One region of the Marinobacter sp. tcs-11 genome, then DNA from elsewhere that is predicted to be linked to it. Evidence: predicted binding sites of a transcription regulator. Region 1 holds the regulator's gene; each other region holds the start of a gene.
The links. Region 1 encodes FliA, which starts transcription of late flagellar genes. Its sites were predicted from a motif close to CTAAAGTTTNNNNNNNNNNNGCCGNTAA; they were not measured.
Positions count from the first base shown of each region.

Region 1 (3,746 bases):
TCTCCAAAGGGCGGAGGCTATCCCGCTGGTGCGTCTGGGCGTAGAAAGGCTCAGGGCCGTGCAGAGCGCGCAGGCAATAGCCGAAGGTGCCTGAGCCTCGCCAGCGACAGAATAAAACACCGGCACGCGTGCCCGTACAAGAACGTAGTAAGAGACTGATAACAGTATGAGCAGACCACATCCGGTTCAGGTGATTGCGGTTTCCGGCGGCAAGGGCGGTGTCGGCAAGAGCAATGTTTCGGTCAACCTAGGTATCGCCCTGGCCCAGAAGGGGCGCCGGGTTGTCTTGCTGGACGCGGATCTTGGGCTCGCCAACATCGATGTGTTGCTTGGCATTACCGCCAATCGAAATCTGCAAGACGTACTCAACGGCGATTGTGATCTGAAAGATGTGCTGGTGAATGGCCCAGGTGGCATCAAGATTGTTCCGGCATCATCCGGCACCCAGCGTATGACCCAGCTCAGCGCCATGGAACATGCCGGCCTGATCAATGCCTTCAGTGAGCTGGGCGACCAGATTGACGTTCTGATTGTGGATACCGCCGCGGGTATTTCTGAATCGGTGGTCAGCTTCCTGAGGGCGTCGCAGGAGCTTCTGCTGGTGGTCTGCGACGAACCTACTTCCATTACCGATGCCTACGCGCTGATCAAACTGATGAACCGGGATTACGGCACCAACCGCTTCCGCATCCTGGCAAACCAGGTTCGCAACGAGCAGGAAGGCCGCCATCTGTTTGAAAAACTGACCAGGGTCACCGAGCGTTTCCTGGATGTGGCACTACAATATGTAGGTATCGTGCCTTACGACGAGGCCGTCAAGAAAGCCGTCCAAAGACAGAAAGCGGTATTGGATGCCTATCCGAGGGCGAAAGCCTCGCTGGCTATCCGGGCTCTGGCCGAAAAAGTGGATAGCTGGCCTTTGCCGTCCTCTCCCAGGGGGCATCTCGAATTCTTCGTGGAGCGGCTCGTCGAAGTCTGATCTGAATCCAGTCCTACAAGAAAACCGGATACATGACATTGGCGAAAAATCTGGGTATTTACCATCAGGCCGGCGCCAGGAGCCCTTCAGCCCTGATTGAAGAGCATGCGCCGCTGGTCAAGAAAATCGCCCTTCATCTCATGGCTCGACTGCCCGCATCGGTGCAGCTCGAAGACCTTATGCAGGCCGGTATGATTGGCCTGCTGGAGGCTGCGCAGCGCTATTCTTCAGGCAAGGGCGCCACCTTTGAAACCTATGCAGGCATTCGCATCCGCGGCGCCATGGTGGACGAAATCCGCAAAGGCGACTGGGTGCCCCGCTCAGTGCACCGCAACGCCCGGCGAATCGCCAGTGCCATCAAACAAGTGGAAGATCGTACCGGGCGCGAGGCCCAGGATGCCGAAGTAGCTGAAGAGCTTGGCATTGGTCTGGACGAATATCACGCTTCACTGGCCGACGCCAACAGTGGCCGACTTTTTAGCCTTGATGAGCTCAATGAATCCGGCGAGCTGCCGATAGAAGAAGCAGAGGCCAGCGATAATCCGCTGGACGGTATTGCTTCCGGCGCTTTCCAGCGCAGTCTGGCGGACGCCATCGAGCAGTTGCCTGAGCGCGAAAAGCTGGTGTTGAGCCTGTATTACCAGGAAGAACTGAACCTCAAGGAAATCGGCGCAGTGCTTGGGGTCAGTGAGAGCCGGGTAAGCCAGATTCACAGCCAGGCGGCACTGCGGCTGCGCAGCCGGTTGGCCGAGTGGCGGGATAGTGACAACGACTGATCAGCCGGGTGCTGTGTTTCTCTTTCAGCAGGCTGTGTAGCTTTTGGTAACCGATGCTTTACAACGTGCGCAAACACCACACAATAAGCGGTTAAGGTAGCAGCCTGCTAGACTTTCAAAAAGGCTGAATGAATTCCGGGTGTTACTGACTGGAGGTCCCATTGGACAAGAACATGAAAATTCTCATTGTGGATGACTTCTCCACAATGCGACGAATCATCAAGAACCTGCTGCGAGATCTTGGCTTCACCAATACAGATGAGGCCGATGATGGCAACACGGCGTTGCCCATGCTCCGAAGCGGCAAGTACGACTTCCTGGTGACTGACTGGAACATGCCCGGCATGTCGGGCTTTGATCTTCTCAAAGCTGTCCGCGCTGACGAAAACCTGAAGAACCTGCCGGTTCTGATGGTGACGGCAGAAGCCAAGCGGGACCAGATCGTGGCCGCGGCTCAGGCCGGGGTAAACGGATATGTGGTCAAGCCTTTTACGGCAGCCGTGCTCAAGGAAAAGATCGAGAAAATCTTCGAACGAATCCAGTAACCAGAGGTCGGATGGCTCGCCATGAGTGATACCAAACAGAACCATCAGGGCCTTGATCCGGAGGTGGCGGAGAAACTGCAAAAGCAGGCCTCCGACCTGGCTGAGAATGTAAACGCCGGGAATTATGCCAAGGCGATGACCCTGATCAATGAACTGAGCGAGGTTCGCGATCAGAGTCTGTACCGGGAAGTGGGCCGACTCACCCGCAGCCTCCATGAGGCAATCCGGAACTTCCAGATAGACCCGCGTAATGCCGAGCAGAAAGAAGTCCTGTCGAAGATGAGCGACGCTTCTGACCGTCTGGCCTATGTGGTGCAGATGACCAGCCAGGCAGCGAACCGCACCATGGACCTGGTCGAGGAAAGCATGCCCGTGGCTCATTCCATGAGGGATGAAGCGGTTGCCTTGCGGGACGAGTGGCAGCGTCTGCGCCGCCGTGAAATGGAACCTGCGGAGTTTCGCGAGTTGTATGGTCGCATCGACAAGTTCTTCGCCGGCCTGACCACAGACTCTGACAGTCTGTACCAGAATCTGTCGGAAATCCTGCTGGCTCAGGACTTCCAGGATCTTACTGGCCAGGTTATCCAGAAGGTCACCGCTTTGGTGAAAGAAGTGGAAGACAATCTTCTTGGCTTGGTAGTGATGGCCAGCCACGTGGATCAGCTGACCGGCACGGTGCACCAGATTGAAGAAAAAGAAGAATCGGCCGAAAAAGGGGTAGGGCCCCAGATCAAGGCCGATGAGCGGGAAGATGTAGTTTCGGGACAGGACGATGTGGACGATCTGCTGTCCAGTCTCGGATTCTGATAATAAAGAGGGTGACGCATGGCGTTAGATGCTGATGAAGAGATCCTGCAGGACTTCCTGGTAGAAGCCGGCGAGATACTCGAAAAGTTGTCGGAGCAGCTGGTGGATCTGGAGCAGCATCCCGATGACAGCGATCTGCTGAACGCCATTTTCCGTGGCTTCCATACCGTGAAAGGGGGCGCAGGCTTCCTTCAGCTGGAGGCACTGGTTAACTGCTGCCACTCGGCAGAGAACGTGTTCGATATTCTCCGGAATCACAAGCGCAAGGTCACTCCGGAACTGATGGACGTGGTTCTGGAGGCGCTGGACAACGTTAACGCCATGTTCGAAGAAGTTCGAAACCGGGAAGAACCAACGCCCGCGCCGGACGAACTGATCGAAGCCCTGGACGCCCTCGCCAAACCCGAGTCAGAGGATGCACCAGCGGCGGAAGCGCCAACCCCGGCACCGGAGCCGTCGTCTGCGGAGGTCGGGCAGCAAGGGGACCAGGGCGATATCACTGACGAAGAATTCGAGCAGTTGCTGGACGCGTTGGCGGATGAAAAATCCGACGGCCAGAAACCGGCCGGCAACGAGCAGGTGAGCAATCCGGCTGAATCCGCCGGCAGCTCAGACAGTGATGAAATTACCGACGACGAA
Region 1 is NZ_LLYU01000002.1:44,163-47,908, forward strand. Features, by position in the region: gene flhF (flagellar biosynthesis GTPase FlhF) at 1-94, shown strand, start outside; gene ARC85_RS02865 (MinD/ParA family protein) at 167-979, shown strand; gene ARC85_RS02870 (RNA polymerase sigma factor FliA) at 1,012-1,755, shown strand; gene cheY (chemotaxis response regulator CheY) at 1,917-2,300, shown strand; gene ARC85_RS02880 (protein phosphatase CheZ) at 2,322-3,107, shown strand; gene ARC85_RS02885 (chemotaxis protein CheA) at 3,126-3,746, shown strand, end outside.

Region 2 (3,746 bases), on a different contig from region 1:
GGGTTCTTCGGCAATTTCGATTGGCGGCGGTGGAAACCCGCCCAGTTCACGCCAGCGATTGACGATGCCGCAGAACAGGTCTGCTGTCTTTTCCGCGTCGTAGGCGGCCGAGTGGGCTTCCTTGTTGCTGAAGGGAATACCCGCCAGTTTACAGGCCTGGGCCAGCACGGTGTGGCCGTAGGCGAGGCCCGCCAGGGTAGCCGTGTCAAACGTCGAGAATGGATGGAACGGGTTGCGTTTGATATCGGCTCGCAGCGCTGCCGCGAAAACGAAATTATGGTCAAACGTGGCATTGTGGCCCACCAGTACCGCTCGCTTGCAGTCGTGTTCTTTTACCGCCTTGCGGATGGGAGAAAAAATCTCGCTCAGACCTTCCCGTTCTGGTACCGCCTCCCGCTCCGGGTTCCAGGGATCGATGCCGGTGAAATCCAGGGCCGACTGCTCCAGATTGGCGCCTTCGAACGGGTCGATTTGCTGCACGTGAGTTTCGCCCCGGCGCAGCCAGCCATCCTCATCCATGGTCAGCATTACGGCGGCGATTTCCAGCAGAGCATCACGTTCCGGGTTGAAGCCGGCGGTTTCCACATCGACCACCACCGGCAGAAAGCCGCGAAAGCGCTGGGACATGGGGTGGGGCTGTTTGTTTTCGTCTGACACTCGAACTCCGATGTTCGTGGTAGTGAATGAATAGGGTTTACGCCAGGCGCCAGTTAACGGTTTCGCCAGCCTTCAACGGAACAATGCCGCCGCCGGCCAGAGGCAGGTTCTCCGGCATGGTCCAGGGTTCCCGCACCAGCGTCACGGTGTCGGTGTTCCGGGGCAGGCCATAGAAATCGGCGCCGTTGAAGCTGGCAAAGGCTTCCAGCTTGTCCAGAATGCCCAGTTCCTCGAAGATATCGGCATACAGGCCGATGGCGCCGTAGGCGGAGTAACAGCCAGCACAGCCGCAGGCGGCTTCCTTCTTGTCTTTCGCGTGTGGGGCAGAATCCGTGCCCAGGAAGAAGCGGGGATCGCCGCTGGCCACCGCCTCTCTTAGCGCTTCCTGATGCTTGTTGCGCTTGAGGATGGGCAGGCAGTAAAGGTGTGGGCGAATACCGCCGACCAGCATGTGATTGCGGTTATACATCAGATGCTGCGGTGTGAGAGTTGCCCCGAGGTTATTGCCCTGATGGTTACGGACAAACTCGGCCGATTCGGCAGTGGTGATATGCTCAAGAACCACCCGGAGCGACGGGAACGCAGTCAGCGTGGGCGCCAGAACCCGCTCCAGAAACACCTTTTCCCGATCGAAAATATCGATGTCGCTGTCGGTCACCTCGCCGTGTACCAGCAACAGCATGCCGCAATCCGCCATCGCCTCCAGCACCGGGTAGATATTGCGAATGTCCGTTACGCCGGAGGCAGAGTTGGTGGTGGCGCCAGCCGGGTACAGTTTCGCTGCCACTACGCCGGCGGCTTTGGCTTCACGAATGGTCTCGGCGGTGGTGCTCTCGGTCAGATACAGGGTCATCAGGGGCTGGAAGTCCGTTCCCCGGGCCGCGGCCAGAATGCGATCCCTGTACGCCATGGCTGCGCTGGCATCGGTTACCGGCGGCACCAGGTTAGGCATGATGATAGCGCGGCCGAAGCAGGCGGCGGTGGCGGGCACCACATCGTTCAGAATGTCGCCGTCGCGCACGTGCAGGTGCCAGTCGTCCGGGCGTGTGATGGTTATCTGTCGGGTCATGAGAAGGTATCCGAAAGCGAGCGCAAAATTTCGCGGATTATATCAGAAGCGAAAAGCAGATGTTTTTAACCTGATCGTAAGTTATCCGGCTCAAGTTCCCGGTAGGGTCGCCGTTAACCGGTTAGTTCACTGGTTTAAAGGCTCCACGGGGCATTCCTATGGTTTCACCCAATTGGTTCTTCAGGCAGAGCAGATTGCTGAAATTGCTGGCGACGGCAGGGTTGATGTCATTGCCCTCTGCGCCTGTGCTGTCATCCAGTTATGGTGCCGGTATTGAAAACAGCCAGTGGTATCTCTCCGAGTCGGTCTTTGAGTGTTCCCTTGTCCATGAGGTTCCTGGCTTTGGCCGCGCCGTGCTCAGGCACCGGGCAGGGGAAGACCTGCGTTTCTATCTCGAATCGGATCTGAGTGTGATGCGCCCCGGCCAGGGCCAGTTAGTGGTTGAAGCGCCGCCCTGGCGGCCAGGAGTTCCACCGAGCCCCATTGGTGCTGTGCAGGTAACGGATAGTCCGCGCTCGGTGAACCTGGGGAATCGGGAAGCGGTGTTGATTGCCCAGGGGTTGTCCCGAGGTATGCAGCCGACAGTAACCCGAGCCGCGGTATACAGCGGCCAGCCCGTGCGGGTGCAGTTGTCGAATGTGAATTTTTCCGGCCCGTACGCCGGCTATCGTGAATGCGTTGCCAGTCTGCTGCCGGTTAACTTCGACCAGGTTCGGCGCAGCCGGGTTCCGTTTGCCAGCGGGAGTACCAGCCTGTCACAGGCAGACATGAACCTGCTCGACAATATTGTGACCTACGTGATGGCCGACAGCACGGTAGAGAGAATCTTCGTGGACGGCCATTCCGACAGTATTGGTAGCCGGATTGATAACCGCGCGCTGTCGGAGGAAAGAGCCAACGTGGTGGCCGAGTATCTCAAATCCAGGGGAATTGATGAGACTATGCTGACGGTCCGGGCCCACGGCGATCAGTATCCGGTTTCCCGCCGGCCGGCTGATAACCGCCGCACCACCATTCGTTTGCAACGCCAGGGTGAGCGCCCGGAACTGCTGCAGGCTAACGGTATGGGAAGCGAGTTTTCGGGATAGCCGGAACACGCCATCCCGAGTTTCAATATACTGCGTTCAGGACTTCCAGGTGCGCGGCCACACCCTCTGCCAGGGCTTTCAGGTGATACCCGCCTTCCAGCGTGGAGATGATGCGGTCGTTGGAGTGGTCATGGGCGACACTCACCAGCATTTCCGTTAACCATCGATAATCCTCGGTTTCCAGATTCAGCTCCGCCATGGGGTCCAGCCGATGCCCGTCAAAGCCTGCCGAGATCAACACCAGTTGCGGACGAAAATCCTGCAGTTTCTTGAGCCAGGCGGCTTCAACCGTCTTGCGGTACTCAGCCGCTGAGCAGTCGGCTGAAATCGGCGCATTGACAATATTGTCGGCCTGCCGGTGCACGTGGGAGTGCGGATAAAACGGATGCTGAAAGCTGGAACACATCAGTATGCGTTCATCACCACTGACAATATCTACCGTGCCGTTACCCTGATGCACATCGAAATCGACAATGGCCACCCGCTCAAGGTGGTGGAAGGTGAGCGCCCGCATCGCCGCCAGGGCGATATTGTTATAGAAACAGAACCCCATCGACTTGGCACGTTCGGCGTGGTGTCCCGGTGGCCGGGCGCAGACAAAAGCGTTGGTTACCTGGCTGCTCATCACCATATCGACAGCCTGCACATTGCCCCCCGCGGCCAGCTTCGCCGCTCTCAGGGTGTCCGGCATCATCGCGGTGTCCGGGTCGGTGAACACCCGGCCCCGGGTTGGCTGCATCAGGTCCAGCTGGTGCAGATAGCTTTCCGGATGCACGGTCAGCAGTTGGTCCCGGGTGATTTCTTCCGGACGAACCCAGTCCAGTTCCTGTTGCAGGTTGGTATCCGCGAGATAGGCGAGAATGCTTGAAAGACGCTCAGGGCTTTCCGGGTGCTCCGGGCCCATGTTGTGTTTCTTGCAGTCGTCGTGGGAA
Region 2 is NZ_LLYU01000012.1:63,507-67,252, forward strand. Features, by position in the region: gene rnt (ribonuclease T) at 1-657, opposite strand, end outside; gene pyrC (dihydroorotase) at 695-1,726, opposite strand; gene ARC85_RS13650 (flagellar protein MotY) at 1,885-2,814, shown strand; gene ARC85_RS13655 (histone deacetylase family protein) at 2,837-3,746, opposite strand, start outside.
Region 2: a site for FliA is predicted at 1,816-1,843, ahead of ARC85_RS13650 (flagellar protein MotY). Genes of this name have one in related genera too.

Region 3 (3,746 bases), on a different contig from region 1:
GATCAGCTTCATTTACTTCAAACTTGTGTTGAGTCACTTTTGGAGAGAACGAGTTACCCAAATTACGAGCTGTTGATTGTTGATAACGATAGTAAGGCACCAGAGGCCGTTGCTTGGCTTCAGGGGCTTGAAGAAATGGCGGTACCGAATATCAGGGTGCTTCGTTACAGAAAACCGTTTAACTTCTCAGCCATCAATAATTATGCGGTAAGTGAGGCGAAGGGCGAATATGTTCTCTTACTCAATAACGATACTGGAATAATCAGGCATGATTGGCTTGATGCGCTAATGAATCACGCACAGCGGCCAGAAGTCGGAATAGTCGGGCCGAAGCTTCTTTTTCCCGATGGAAGCGTTCAACACGCAGGTGTGATTTTGGGTATGCGGGGCCCTGCAGAACATATCTGCATAGGCATGCCTGCTGATAGCTCCGGTTATATGAACAGGCTTCAGGTTGATCAGAATTATACCGCCGTAACGGCTGCGTGCATGTTGGTAAGGAAGTCTGTCTATCAGCAGGTCGGGGGCTTGGATGAAGACGCTTTTGCTGTTTCTTATAACGATATCGACTTCTGTTTAAAGGTTGCGCAAGCGGGTTTTTTGACGGTCTGGACGCCGTACTCGGTTGTCATGCATGTGGCTAACGCAAGTCAAACCTCGGTAGATAAGACGGCTGATGCGAAGAAGATTGCTCGTTTTAGGCGTGAACAAGACCTAATGTACGAGCGGTGGTTGCCTTACATGGGCTGCGATCCGGCTTTTAATCGCAACCTCTCGCTTCGAGCCGCTGGCTTTGAGGTGGAGCAGCGGGCTGAATTGAACTGGCAGCCGCAAAAGCTATTGAACTTGCCAACTGTTTTGGTGCACCCGGCAGATCAATGGGGGTGTGGTCACTACCGCATTATGCAACCACTTGAAAGCATGAAAACTCAAGCTGTTGCTGGTGGAATGATTGCAAAAGAGTGGTTGACGGTCCCTGAGATGGCCCGTCTTGATCCAGACGCTTTCGTATATCAGCGTCAGATCACACCAGAAGCTGTTGAGAATATGAAATATGCGCGTCGGTTTCTGAAGAAGCCTATTGTGTATGAACTGGATGACTATTTGCCGAATCTGCCGATAAAAAGCGCGTATCGAAAGAACATGCCTAAAGACATATTGAAATCACTTAGAGCATCATTGAAGCATGTCGACCGATTCGTGGTTTCTACCCATCCGCTTGCAGATGCTTTCAAAGGGGCACATCCAGATATTCGTGTAGTGGAAAACCGGTTGCCGCTCGATTGGTGGGCAGATCTGAGTGCCGCTAGACGTCAATCTGAAAAGCCGAGAGTCGGGTGGGCTGGTGGAGTTGGGCACACCGGTGATTTGGAATTGGTAGAGGCTGTGGTTCGCGATCTCGCAGATGAGGTTGACTGGGTGTTTTTTGGAATGTGTCCAGAAGGGCTGCGCCCCTGCGTAAAGGAAGTGCATGAGGGGGTCAATATAGAGTTGTATCCCGAGAAGTTGGCCTCTATGAATCTGGATCTTGCGATTGCGCCTCTTGAGGACAATCTTTTTAATCGCTGCAAAAGTAACCTGCGATTGCTGGAATACGGGGCCTGTGGATTTCCCGTCGTGTGCAGTGACGTCGAGCCCTACAGGGCGCATGAACTTCCGGTTACGAGAGTCAAGAATCGCTACAAGGATTGGGTCGACGCAATTCGCATGCACTTAAGCGATTTGGATGAGACTGCCAGAATTGGTGATGAGCTGCGAGAAGTGGTTTGCCGAGACTGGATGCTGGAGGGAGAGAATCTCCAGGAGTGGTTGGGTGCGTGGACCAAATTTTAAGGCTCTTACATTTTTTTACAAAAGCGGTGAAAATTTTTCTAAAGGGAGCCGGATGAGTGCCGTTAACTGGAGTAACAGGGCGGCGCTCCAAACTTGAACCGGGCGCCTGACCGTTTCAAGAGAAAACGACATCAGTCGAAGGAGAAGCATTATGGCTCTCGGAATTAACACTAACGTTGCATCACTGTCCGCTCAGAATCAGTTGAACCGCTCTCAGGAGCAGTCCAACCAAGCTCTGGAGCGTTTGTCCTCAGGTCTGCGTATCAACTCAGCCAAAGATGATGCGGCTGGTCTGGCAATTTCAAATCGTTTTGAAGCACAGATTCGTGGTCTGAATCAGGCAACTCGAAATGCTAACGACGGTATCTCTCTGGCGCAAACCGCTGAAGGCGCCTTGGGCGAGGCGGGTAACATTCTCCAGCGTGTTCGTGAGCTGGCGGTTCAGTCTGCTAACGCTTCCAACTCCTCTTCTGATCGTCAGGCTTTGCAGGACGAAGTCAATCAGCTGGTATCTGAACTAGATCGTATTGCTACGACGACCAACTTTAACGGTCAAAAGCTGTTTGATGGATCTTTTGGAACTGCGCAGTTTCAGGTTGGGGCCAATGCAAACGAGACAATTAGTGCTTCAACGTCGAATCTGAGAACGACCAGTTACGGCAATAATCAGGTTATTGCTTCTGGTGCCGGCACGCAGGCCTCAGGTGCGACTGCTGACAACGGGATTGCGTCAGGTAACATTGATATTAATGGGTATCTGGGTTCGGAAACAGTAAATATCGCTGCGTCCGGAACGGCCGTGAAAGATATCGCAGAAAGCATTAACGACGTGTCGTCTGAAACCGGAGTGACTGCGACCGCGCGTACGGAAGTCGATGTCGCGTTTACTGCTTCTGGAAGCTACTCGTTTACACTCATAGGCGAAAACACAGACGCTCAATCTGTTTCTTTTACAATTGATGCGACTTCAGGTAAGGACGCGTTGTCAAATGCGGTTGCTGCGATAAATGACCAGTCAGCGAAAACTGGTATCACTGCGGAGGTAGCCGATGATGGTCAAAGTGTTGTTCTTACGAACACCGGTGGATCGGATATCGTGTTTGGTAACACGGCAAACACCAGCGGTGGCGACTTAACCATTAATAAGCAATATAGGGACGAGAATGGTGAGGCTAAGGTAGACACGGCCAACGAGACCTTGGCCACTTCTACCGGTTCCACGGATGTGCTGTCTGTAAGTGGCTACTTGCAGCTTGACTCAGATAGGTCGTTTGCAATCGTAGCCAAAGATGGCGCTAACGCAGTTGCTTCGGCCGGATCTGAACTGCGAAAAATCTCCGAGCTCGATATTACTACATTTGAAAGCTCTACTCAGGCGTTAAAAACAGTAGATGCAGCTCTTAACTTAGTAAACTCCCAGCGTGCGAAGTTTGGTGCGATCCAGAGCCGCTTCGAAAGCACCATCTCCAACCTGGAGTCCACCAGTACCAACCTGAGCGCCGCTCAGAGCCGGATTCTGGACGCGGACTTCGCGGCTGAGACAGCCAAGCTGTCCAAGGCCCAGGTGCTGCAGCAGGCCGGTATCTCCGTCCTGGCTCAGGCGAACGCCCGTCCTCAGCAGGTTCTGTCTCTGCTGCAGTAAGGGCTTGGCGGTAACGGCCGGAACCTTCGGGTTCCGGCTTTACGCCGTTAGAGGAATAGCGAGGTAAAGCTATGAATGACGTTAACCTGAATAACCCGGATCTCAAGCTGGTGCGTTCCAACGCCCAGGCTCCGGGGAAGGCACTGTCGTCATCTCAGGCCGAGGGCGGAAAAGCCCCTGACCTTGCTGCTTCAGGTTCGAGTGGCTCAGCCATTCAGAGCCCGCAGGCCGCGACTGAGACATCCAGAGCCGAGAAGCTTCAGGCTCGTTC
Region 3 is NZ_LLYU01000005.1:14,027-17,772, reverse strand. Features, by position in the region: gene ARC85_RS07350 (glycosyltransferase) at 1-1,833, shown strand, start outside; gene ARC85_RS07345 (flagellin N-terminal helical domain-containing protein) at 1,985-3,475, shown strand; gene ARC85_RS07340 (flagellar protein FlaG) at 3,547-3,746, shown strand, end outside.
Region 3: a site for FliA is predicted at 1,872-1,899, ahead of ARC85_RS07345 (flagellin N-terminal helical domain-containing protein). Genes of this name have one in related genera too.

Region 4 (3,746 bases), on a different contig from region 1:
GACTGGCCAGCAGGCCAAGAGTGCTGACTGCCGCCAGCAGGGTTTTACGCAGGGACATAGTGTTGGCTTCCATTGTTATCGATTTTTGATTCAAACATGCCTGAATGATCCATCATAACGACGAAAGCCGACCGCGCCAATGTGGCGGGCCGGCTTTCTTGTGAGGGCAATCAGACCTTGAACTGACCAACCAGCTCGCGCAGGTTCTCACCCAGCCGGGCCAGTTCGTGGCTGGCTTCATTGGTCTGGGTTACGCCGGTGTCACTGCGCTGGGCCGCGTCGACAATCCGCACCACGTTCTGGTTGATCTCTTCCGCCACCTGGCTTTGCTGTTCAGCGGCAGTAGCGATCTGTGTCACCTGATCGTGAATCTGAGTCACCGAGGTCACGATGGTGTTCAGTGCACTGGTGGCATGATTGATGCGCTCAACCGTCGCCTCCGAGCTCTTGCGGGAGTTGTTCATGCGCTCCACCGAAGCCTTGGACTCCGCCACAAAGCCATCAATCATTTCCCGGATCTGATCAGCGGATTCCGCTGACCGCTTGGCCAACTGGCGCACTTCGTCGGCAACCACCGAGAAGCCGCGACCGTGCTCGCCGGCCCGGGCTGCCTCAATGGCAGCGTTCAGGGCCAGCAGGTTGGTCTGCTCGGTAACCGCGTGAATCACATCCAGCACCTGCTGAATATCGTTCGACTTCTCGGCCAGGGCATTGATGCTGCGGGCGGTATCTTCCATTTCCTGGGACAGCTGATTGACCGCGCCCTGGGCACTGTTGATGGTCTCGCCACCCTCTTTGGCCATGCGGTCCGCATCGGAAGCTGCGCCTTCCACCTCATTGGCGTTGCCGGAAATCTGCTGAATCGTTGCCGCCATTTCGTTGATGGCCGAAGCAATCTGGTCGGTTTCCGAACCCTGTTCCTGAACAGACTGGCGGGTTTCATTCGCCACCCGGCTCAGTTCTTCAGCCGCCGACGCCACCTGGTCCGTGGTAGACCCCACCTCGCGGATGGTGTCCTGAATCTTGATGACAAAATGGTTGAAGCGGCGACCCAGAACGGCCAGCTCATCTTTACCATCTTCCGGCAGGCGCTGGCGCAGGTCGCCCTCTCCGTCGGCAATCTCCCGCATCATGTCGCTGACCTTGTTCAGCGGCGCAGTCACGGTGCGGCCAATGACCAACCCGATTACCAGTGAAATCACCACCACCACAATGGTCAGCAGTAAAATGAAGCCCATAGCAGATGTCATGGTTGCATCAATTTCTTCCCGGGCAGCGGCCACCGCTCTCTGAACATCGGTTACATACACGCCGGACCCTATCATCCAGTCCCAGCCCGGAATAATGGTGGAATAGGAGACTTTCGGTTCCACCTGGCCGGTAGCAGGGTTGGGCCACTCATAAGGCATGAAACCATCGTCACCTGCAGCGTCAAATAAGCCTCGCACCAACTTCTGCGTGTTCGGATTGGTGGTCGGCCCTTCTTTGGAGGGGTCCGGTGCATAGGCGAGATTGAACAGGCTGCGATCATAGGCGAAGACATAGTTGTTCTGACCGAACTTGATTGACCGCAACCGCTCTCGCGCCTCTTCCTGCGCCTCCTGCTCCGAAAAACCGGGAGTGGACTTGGCCTCAAGCACCACGGATTTCGCGGTTTCAACCAGATTTTTCAAACCTTCCTTGCGCGCTTCCAACAGTTCCTGCTCGAGGCGTTGCAACTCTGCCTCTCCATTGGCCCGGATCTGGTTCGCCGTAATCCATGCAATTGTTCCAGCCGTAATCAGTACAGGCACCAATACACCAATCAGAAGCCGTGTTCTGATGGTCAGGTTGCTCATGAAGGTCATGGTCTTCGCTCCGGGGTCATTTCTTGTAATCCTTTGATTATGCACAAACGCAGTCCGCACTCCGTTGCAGTTTGTTAAAAGCTGTATACCAAACGCAGGTCCGGAACAGGTTTTTGTGTAAACAAGCCCGTCATATCAGAGTCATACGTCTAAATACGTATCGGCCGTCATGTAAACGACTTGAGGCTGTGTCAGACTAAGGTCTGAACATTCAGCTCATGAGCAAGCATGCATGAAACGGCTTTTTCTTATCCGCCACGCCAAATCGAGCTGGAACGACGACAGCCTCTGCGACCAGGAACGCCCGCTGAATAACAGAGGCCAAAGCCAGCTTGCGCCGCTCGCGCGGGCAATGAAATGCCTGGGCGCGCTGTCCGGTGCCATTTATGCAAGCCCCGCTGTGCGAGCCCAGCAAACGCTGGCAGGTGCACTCAGCGTCAACGACCAGCCGGCCCATGTCCGCACCGAAGATGAGCTTTACACCTTCGACTTCCGGCGTCTATTACGCTGGCTGCAGAATCTGGATAACGCTCAGAACCGCATCACCCTCATCGGCCACAACCCGGCATTACTCGAACTGGCCGCCTTTCTGGTACCCCAGGCTCCGTTCGAATTGCCAACCGCCAGTATCCTGGAGATCCGGCTGCCGGTAAGGCACTGGAAGAAAGTGGACAAAAACAAGGGTGCACTGAAAACCTTCCTGACGCCTCGTGATTTCAGTTACAACGAATTCCGGCGCAAGAACCGAAAAGCCAGTCCCGGCGCCACTGAACTGGACCAGAACACACTCCCGGAGGTTTTGCAGCAGCTGAACAATCAGTTGGAACTGCTGACCCCGGGGGTCATTCTGGGGCTGGATGACGAATTTCTGCACCAGTACCGCATTGCCCTTCGCCGCAGCCGGGCCATTGCCGAACCCCTGGCCGAGATTACCGGCGATCGCCAACTACAGGAGCATATTCGCGAACTGAAGCGACATGCCCGGGCCACCAGCGCCCTGCGGGATCTGCACGTATTTCTTCAGGATATCCCCGAGCTGTGCCACGACAACCCGGAACTCTGCACCACGCTGACCGACTGGGCGCGGCTCAGGGCATCTAAAGCACAGCGCAAACTGGCCAAACGCCTTGGCCAGAAACGCTATCGTCAAAGTCTAGAGCGCTGGCACGGCTATATTGAATCCAAAGCTTTTCATAAGCTGGCTGGAGAGCTGCGAAAAAAAGACATCCAGGTCGCCGCAAACCGGCGCCTGAAACAGTTCAACCGGAAAACCGCAGAACTGCTTCATACCGCCCCGGATGAAGCCCTGCACCAGCTGCGCAAGGCCCTAAAGCGTATCCGATATCTTCTGGAGCGGGATGCCCGGCACGGCAAGCCAACACTGAAAGAACTGCGCCAGCGACAGGATCTGTATGGCCGTTTCCAGGATCTGCATGTCCAGATCGAGCTGACCCGGCGATTCCTCGCCGACCATCCGGAGTGCGACGGGGTGTCACTGACTGGCAAACTTGAGCAAGAGAAAGCCAATACCCGCAGGCAAATACTGGCTATGGGAGGGCTGAACGTCTGAGGCCTCAAGAAGAAGGTTCGGGCCGAGCTTGGCCACCCGGACCTGTTCCGGATTCAGACCCAGATCTTCCAGCGTTTCATGGATGTCTTCGAGCGCATCCTCTTTGGGCGCCGCCAGCAACAGCTCCCGAACTGATTCCAGAACCATCTTCACAGGCACCGTCATGAAGTAGACCGAAATCACCAGCATCATTACCGGGTCGGCATACACGGCCAGCTCCGCCCAATGACTGCGTTCCAGCAGCCAGGCCGCGCCAAAACCAATCATTACGGCAGCGCTTAGGGCACTGTCCATCAGCCACTGGCGCTGTTCCGCCTGCACCAGCCCCG
Region 4 is NZ_LLYU01000001.1:91,229-94,974, forward strand. Features, by position in the region: gene ARC85_RS00400 (TRAP transporter substrate-binding protein) at 1-58, opposite strand, end outside; gene ARC85_RS00405 (methyl-accepting chemotaxis protein) at 171-1,847, opposite strand; gene ARC85_RS00410 (CHAD domain-containing protein) at 2,080-3,417, shown strand; gene ARC85_RS00415 (cation diffusion facilitator family transporter) at 3,340-3,746, opposite strand, start outside.
Region 4: a site for FliA is predicted at 2,005-2,032, ahead of ARC85_RS00405 (methyl-accepting chemotaxis protein). Genes of this name have one in related genera too.